2 regions of the Paenibacillus sp. FSL M7-1455 genome follow, and region 1 is predicted to be linked to the other one. Evidence: riboswitches for the same ligand, from Rfam matches in the RefSeq annotation. Region 1 holds a riboswitch; the other holds the start of a gene.
What was found. Region 1 has a riboswitch for cyclic di-AMP ahead of NYE48_RS04695 (hypothetical protein). Riboswitches for the same ligand answer to the same signal wherever they lie in the genome.
Positions count from the first base shown of each region.

Region 2: linked by a shared signal. The riboswitch ahead of NYE48_RS07590 (alpha/beta fold hydrolase) and the one ahead of NYE48_RS04695 (hypothetical protein) in region 1 are both predicted to bind cyclic di-AMP.

Region 1 covers NZ_JBBORO010000001.1:1,014,693-1,018,447, forward strand. Annotated here, with positions in the region: gene NYE48_RS04685 (helix-turn-helix transcriptional regulator) at 1-321, shown strand, start outside; tRNA gene NYE48_RS04690 (tRNA-Leu) at 459-541, shown strand; cyclic di-AMP (ydaO/yuaA leader) riboswitch at 1,013-1,219, shown strand; cyclic di-AMP (ydaO/yuaA leader) riboswitch at 1,329-1,504, shown strand; gene NYE48_RS04695 (hypothetical protein) at 1,681-2,073, shown strand; gene kdpF (K(+)-transporting ATPase subunit F) at 2,294-2,356, shown strand; gene kdpA (potassium-transporting ATPase subunit KdpA) at 2,419-3,755, shown strand, end outside.
Region 2 covers NZ_JBBORO010000001.1:1,639,599-1,643,353, forward strand. Annotated here, with positions in the region: gene NYE48_RS07585 (acetoin reductase) at 1-668, shown strand, start outside; cyclic di-AMP (ydaO/yuaA leader) riboswitch at 1,214-1,414, shown strand; cyclic di-AMP (ydaO/yuaA leader) riboswitch at 1,487-1,647, shown strand; gene NYE48_RS07590 (alpha/beta fold hydrolase) at 1,821-2,645, shown strand; gene NYE48_RS07595 (helix-turn-helix domain-containing protein) at 2,719-3,755, shown strand, end outside.

The DNA.
Region 1 (3,755 bases):
GAACGTTGGGAAGCCCATGCCCGGCACCGTCTGGCGAAATTTCGGGCAAACTACGCCAAATTCGCCGGGGATCCATGGTGGACGGACTTGATCGGGGAATTAAACCGCGCAAGCGAAGAATTTAGGGCGTGGTGGCCGCGGCATGACGTCTTAAACGGCCCCGAAGGGAAAAAAATCATTCATCATCCGGCCGCGGGCCGGCTCGAAATCGAGCAGGTTTCGTTTGTGACGTCCGACGACCCGGGTTTGACCGTCACGATCAACGTTCCGACGGCGGACGGCGATACGGTCGCCAAGCTGGGCAAGCTGTTGAGGGAATGAACGGGCCGGGTCCCCGGCCCGTTTTTACGCAACGGATCTTGTATTTCACGGGATCGGACTGCATAAAAGAAATAAACTATTTACATATCGTGATAATCGGTGTATAATAACAGAGTTGCTGCAAAAGTTAATATTATGCGGTAGTGGTGGAATGGCAGACACGCTATCTTGAGGGGGTAGTGGGCGTACGCCCGTGGAGGTTCGAGTCCTCTCTACCGCATTGACGATCTGACCGAGAAAATCCCTGTTTTGCAGGGATTTTTTTGTTGCATCGGGCAATGTTTCGCCATCCAAGCGTTCGTTCGTGAAAAGAAGCGTTTGCGCAGCGGGGAATTCCATAGACTCACATATCACGAAAGAGGCCCACGCGGCCTCTTTTTTTGTTTTTATTTTGTTCCATTCTATATGATTTGGGTCGCCATAAGGCAGTAGCCCGCAATTCGATTGGGCCTGGCCGGTTTGCGGAAAAAGGGATCCGTATTCAAAGAAACGCAATAGAAGGGACTTTCGCATCCATTGCCAAAAACGCGAAAAATAGAGAGCATGCGAGAGCTTGGCGCAGATAAACACTTTTGTAAGCGATAACCTGTATGCTAGGGCCGCCATTTTACGCGGATAACGATTTCGCGACTCCTTTACATGCCGCTGCACGCGGGTGTATGATTCAAATCGTAATTGAACATGTTTCCATTTTTTAAAATCGCTGAGTTTCCGTTCGAAGAAGCGGAAATCGGGGGAACCAATCGCGCGTTCCCGTCGTCCGATGTGAGAGTCGGAAGGCAGGGGAGGCGCCGGGGTGAATCCTGCGAAACGGATGCCATGGATCCGATCGCGGGTAGAGCGACTCTCACCGCTCGAATCCGTCAGCTAACCTCGTAAGCGTCGCCTGAGAGAGGAATGATGAAACTTGTGATCGATGAACATCGGCCGCAGGGGATCGGATGACCTCTGTGGTTTTTTATTGCCAAAAACGCAACGTTGCACAAAATGGATGAAAGTCAATAGAAACGTCTTTAACGCTGAATTCCGGCTTTGGCCGGGAGCGGGGGAACCAACGCGCCGTTTGCTTCCACAAGCGGATGGCGCCGGGGTGAATCCCTTTGTCCGAAAACCGGACGGGGGAAGGGCGACTCTCACGCCCGAATCCGTCAGCTAACCTCGTAAGCGTATCGGGAGAGGCCCCATTCGTCGTGAGCGATATTTCATGGCTTTCTTTGGTCATGGATGTTGGAAGCCGCGGGAAAGAATCCTCTTTCCTGCGGCTTTTTTTATTCGGGTCAGCATTTCGGATAAGCATTTTTTAATAAAAGACGCGGTTGTTGGGATCGCCCGATCCAGAAACGAAAGGAGGCGAGAGCCGTGGAAGAGGAACTCATCGTCGTGACGGCCCCGAACGAGGCCGGGCGCAATTTTATCAAGCTTTTGATCTATCTCAAGCGGCCTTTCGCCGCGCTGACGAACAATGCCAAGGAAGAACGCGATCTGAAGAAGCTGGGCGTCTCCAAAGTCATCCGGCTCCATACCAACAACACGGAGGAATGGGTCGTGCCCGAGTGGAGGATCGGCCGGATTTTTATATTCGAAAACAGTTTGAATTTAACGTGCCGTTACTTGCAAATTTGCCGTGCTTGGACGCCGGATTCCATCTACGTAATCACCCGGGCGCATCACTCGCCGGGCATTTACCGGGGGCTTGGGGCGGACCATGTCATTCATACGCTAAACGGCGAGGTCGGTTTTTTGCTGAAGTAACGGTTTGGACGATTGAAACAGGATGCGGAAGGCCGAAGCAAGAAATGTCCGGAGCTTGCAAAAGGCAGGCAGCCGGGCAGAAAAAGGAGAGAGTTTGATCCATGATGGACCTTTTCATGATATTGACGCTGGCGGGCGTGTTCGGAATATTTTTGCTGTTTCTGATGTGGTGCGGCCATATCGTGGACGGGGGAGGAGACGGCAAATGATTGTGGTAATAATGCTGACGGCGTTTGTGTTCATCTACCTGGTGTATGCCCTGATCCATCCGGAACGGTTTTAAAAAAAAGCTGTGCGGGTAAGGCGAAGCCGCCTTCATCCGCGTTTGAAGAGGAGGAAGCGATTTTGGATATGTTGCAGATTGGCATCGTGATCGTGGTGCTGCTGCTATTGGTTAAACCGGTCGGCAGTTACATCTACCACGTTTTTTCTAATGAACCGAATCGGACGGACCGGATTTTCGGTCCCGTGGAAAAGCTTTTTTACGCCATCATCGGCCTTCGGAAGCGCTCGGGAATGAGCTGGAAAACATACGCCCTGAGCATGATCGCAACCAACATCGTGTTGGTGGCCGTAAGTTACGCGGTGCTGAGACTGATGGGCGGGCTGCCGGTCAACCCGAACGGGACGGGAAACATGGACGCCAGCTTGTCCTTCAATACCGTCATCAGTTTCATGACCAATACGAACCTGCAGCATTACAGCGGCGAAAGCGGCATGTCGTATTTGGGGCAGATGATCGTTATCACGATGATGATGTTTACTTCGGCCGCATCCGGCTTGGCCGTGGCGATCGCTTTTATTCGGGGCATCACGCGCCGCGAAGGCGGGCTGGGCAACTTTTTCGAGGATTTCATCAAGGCGCATGTCCGGGTGTTCCTGCCGCTGGCCTTGATCGTCACCCTGGTGCTTGTGGGGTTGAAGGTGCCCCAAACGCTTGATCCGACAGTGACCGTCCATACTTTAAGCGGAGCGGTGCAGCATATTGCGATGGGGCCGGTGGCCTCCTTGGAGTCGATCAAACATCTGGGGACGAACGGGGGCGGTTTTTTCGGAGCGAACTCGTCGCATCCGTTTGAAAATCCAAGTCCGCTCACGAATGTCATTGAAATTTTGAGCATGTGGACGATTTCGGCCGCATTGCCGTACACGTTCGGGCGTTTCGCCAACAACCGCAAGCAGGGCTGGATCATCTTTTCGGCCATGATGGTGCTGTTCCTGGGGTTCCTGTCCCTGACGTACGTATCGGAAAAAAGCGGCAACCCGCTGATCAATCAGTTGGGTATCGATGCCTCGCAGGGCAGCATGGAAGGAAAAGAGGTTCGTTTCGGCGTGGCGCAATCCGCCCTGTTCACGGCCGTGACGACCGCGGCGACCACCGGTTCGGTCAACAACATGCATGATACGCTGACCCCGCTCGGCGGACTGGCTCCGCTGGCGGAGATGATGCTGAACGTCGTCTTCGGCGGCAAAGGCGTCGGTCTTGTCAACATGCTGATGTACGCGATATTGGGCGTGTTCATTTGCGGCCTGATGGTCGGGCGGACGCCGGAGTTTCTTGGGAAAAAAATCGAAAGCCGGGAAATGAAGCTGATCGCCGTCGCGATCCTGGCGCATCCGCTGATCATTCTGGCGCCGACGGCGATTTCGTTTATGACGCATCTCGGCACGGACGCCTTGTC
Region 2 (3,755 bases), 620 kb from region 1:
ATGATTTGTTACTAGAAACAGAAAAAGAATTCAAAGAAAAAGGATATAATGTAATATCTTTCAAAAGTGATGTTTCAAAACAAAAAGAACAAGAAGAACTAGTTAAATTTACTGTAAAAGAATTTAATAAATTAGATGTTTTTATTAATAATGCAGGTGTGGATGCTGTAACACCTTTCTTAGAAATAGACGAAAATCAACTTAATAAATTATTTAATATTAATGTATTTGGAACTGTTTATGGTACCCAAGCAGCTGCAAAACAATTTATAAAACAAAATACAAAAGGTAAAATAATAAACGCTTGTAGTATAGCAGGTCACGAATCTTACGAAATGCTAGGTACATATTCAGCTACTAAACACGCAGTTAGATCATACACTCAAGTTGCAGCTAAAGAATTAGCAAAGTATAAAATTACCGTTAATGCTTATTGTCCAGGAGTGGCAAAAACTAAAATGTGGGAAAGAATCGATGAAGAAATGGTTAAATATGATGAAAATTTAAATCCTGGAGATGCTTTTGAAAAATTTTCAAGTGCTATAAAATTAGGAAGATATCAAGAACCTAAAGATGTAGCAAATTTAGTATCATTCCTAGCTTCGGAAGATTCAGATTATATAACTGGTCAATCTATTTTAACAGATGGCGGATTAGTTTATAGATAAAAAATAAACAGTTTAATTAATTTGGTTTTTATTTCAATTTCCTTTTTGAATAGAAACTTTGAACCCTAAAAACCCAAAGCGTGTCAATCGTTCGGTTTAATAGCTAGCGCTATCCGAACGCTTGCGCTTTAAGTTTATTTTAGGGTTCTTTTCTTTTTCAAAAAGTTTTCTCGGCATAAAGTCGTCTAAATATTGACATACCAAGAGGGTCTTGGTGTAGTGAGTTTGTCAACTCCTTAATGCTCCCTGCGGTCCGCTTACCGTTGACAAACGCCATACAGAGCCTTTCTAGCCCTTTTAAGAGGTTGCCCCTTATAAAAACCCCTATTTAATCTTTAAAATCGCTCACAGGGCATTTATGAGCTTCTCACGAGTAAAACAAGGATAAATAAAAGCCAAGATACTGTTATTCACTTTACTTTGTTGTAAGTTAGTTGTCCCCCCTTGTTTTGGGGTGTGAGTGCTGGCTGGGGGTGTGGGGGCTAGCCCCCGCATAACGTCACTAAGTAAGGCTAAAGGCTCATTATGAAAAATCTTTGGTTCATGAATGAATTACGCTGAATTTTCAATCATGAAAAGCGGGGGAACCACATCGGCATCGGCAGGCATTCCATTGTGAAGGGATGAAGCCGGCTGCTTGGGGTGAATCGGATGAAGAGGCTGCCTTTGATCAGCTTTCCGTCCGTAGGGCAGCTCTCACGGCCCGAATCCGACAGCTAACCTCGTAAGCGTCGCTAGGAGAGAGGAGTGAAACTGTGAGTTGTCAACGAGCACAGGGTATCCGCTCTGTGTTTTTCTGTGCGAAAAAATAACATGAATGTCTATGATCGCTGAATTTCCGTTCCGGCGGAAAACGGGGGAACCGGCCGTGACAACCAACCGTTCGTCACACGGGGTGAATCTCGAAATCGCATTCGAGTAGGGCTACTCTTGGTCCGAATCCGACAGCTAACCTCGTAAGCGTGAGAAGAGAGGCTGCTTTGATACATGCGCCGCAAGGTTTATTTTGCCTTGCCCTGAAGAAGCATGGAAAGGGAGTTCCTCTTTCCGTGCTTCTTTTTTTGACGTGAGCATTTTGCCGACGTTAACGAAGGTTCGACCCACATATAAAAAACACATCGACAGACCATGCATAGCGGGAGGAGAAGGAAGTTGCCTAACATACAAGTGAACGGAACGTCGCTATATTACGAGACGCATGGCAGCGGGGTGCCGATCGTCTTTATTCACGGACATCTTTCATCTCATCATAGTTTTGAGCCGCAAGTGGAATATTTCAGCAAAAGGGCGAAGGTCATCGTCCTCGATTTGAGAGGTTACGGCAATTCGGGTAAATTGAATGTGGAAGTCGAGGAAATCGTCGACACCCAGTGCAGGGACCTGAAAGAGCTGCTGGATAAGCTCGGCTTGCCGAAGGTGACGCTGGTCGGCTGCTCGAGCGGCAGCCTGCTGGTGCAAAAATTCGCGGAAACCTATTCGGACCGCGTCAACGCGCTTGTGCTGGTGGATAGTTATTTTTACGGACCGTGCGGCCCTTTCGGCACGAAAAACGGTTTTTGGAAGCTGCTGGAGGCCTGCAGCTGGATTTCCTATTATCTTCCCGCCGAGTTTTTTCTCCGGTCGCTGCGCGTAACGTATCACCGGTGGATTCCGGCTTACAGCATTTTAAGGAACGAGTTGTTTCATAAACGGCCGACCGAGTCGATCAAACAACGGATGGCGCTGCTTAAGGCGGATATCGATCCGGTGTTGCCCCGGCTGCGGATGCCGGTGTTATGCGTGGCCGGCAGGCAGAGCGAATGGTTCGTCAACCAGATGAACAAGGCGGTGGAACGGTTCGCCTGCGCCCAGAAAGCGGTGATCGAGGACGCGATTTATCCGAGCCATTTGTGCCAGCCGCGGGAATTTAACCGCATTCTGCTCAATTTTTTGATCGACCAGAAGCTTTTCCGGATGGAGCAGCAGCATTCGGGCTGAAAACGGCCTCCGCCGGCAACCATGAGGGATGTGCCGCTAGGGTCGGCGGAAAGCATCCGGCAAAGGTGATGACATGAATAAGGAATACAGGCAGCTGAAATCGCTGCTGAAGCTGCTGGACCGGGAAGAACGGTGGTTTACGTTCGCAGAGGTGGAAAGCGAGCTGGGCGTATCGGACAAATCCGTCCGCAAGATCGTCGAGTCCGCCGTCCCCCTGCTGCCCCCGTCCATGCAGATCGAGGCATCCAGGGGGAAAGGCATCATGTTCCGCCGGGACCGGCATGGGACAAGCATTCAGGAAGTTTTGGAACCGCTGCTTCGGGAAACGCCTTATTTCCGACTGATGCAGCGGTTGTTCATGCATGACGGCAAAACCTCCGCCGAGGAGGTAGCGGAAGAGCTGTACATGAGCTTTTCTTCGTTCAAAAAATGGATCGTCCAGCTAAACCGTGACGAACTGCGCCCGTTTCAGCTGCGGATCACGTATGCGGCGCCGACGCTGAAAGGAAACGAAATCCATGTCCGCTATTTTTTATGGAAGCTGTTCACCGAGGCTTATCCTTATACCGGATGGCCTTTTTCGAATGCCGATTACGCGCGTCTGGACGGCTGGGTGACCGAGATCGAGCGGGAAAACGGAATGATTTATTTTTTGAACGCAAAACGGAGCTTAACGTTCCTGATCGCGATCGTGCTCGAAAGGATCAAGCAGGGGCACCGGGTTGCGCTCAAAAGCGGAAGCTACGCATGGGAACGCCATCCGTTTTTCGTTCCGGTCTCGAAGATGTCGGAAAAGCTGGCTGCGGCGTACGGCGTCGTGTTGCCCCGCGAAGAGGTTTATTTTTTGCAGTCGATGTTCAGCTTGAGCCAGTATCACGGCAAGGACGGGTTCCCTGTTTTCGGGGGAAGGGCCCTTGCTTCGGAGCAGGAAGACGATGCAGGAAGCCGGATGTCCGGCCTGCTCATTTCGATTCTGGAAAACGCATTTCCGGCGTTGAACGCCAGCTCCCGTTTCCTGGCCGAAATCCGGGAATTCATGGACAAGCTGCGCATCGATAACGCCATTCCCGAGCTGATGGCCGTCTCGCACAGCCACCTGACCGGGTATAT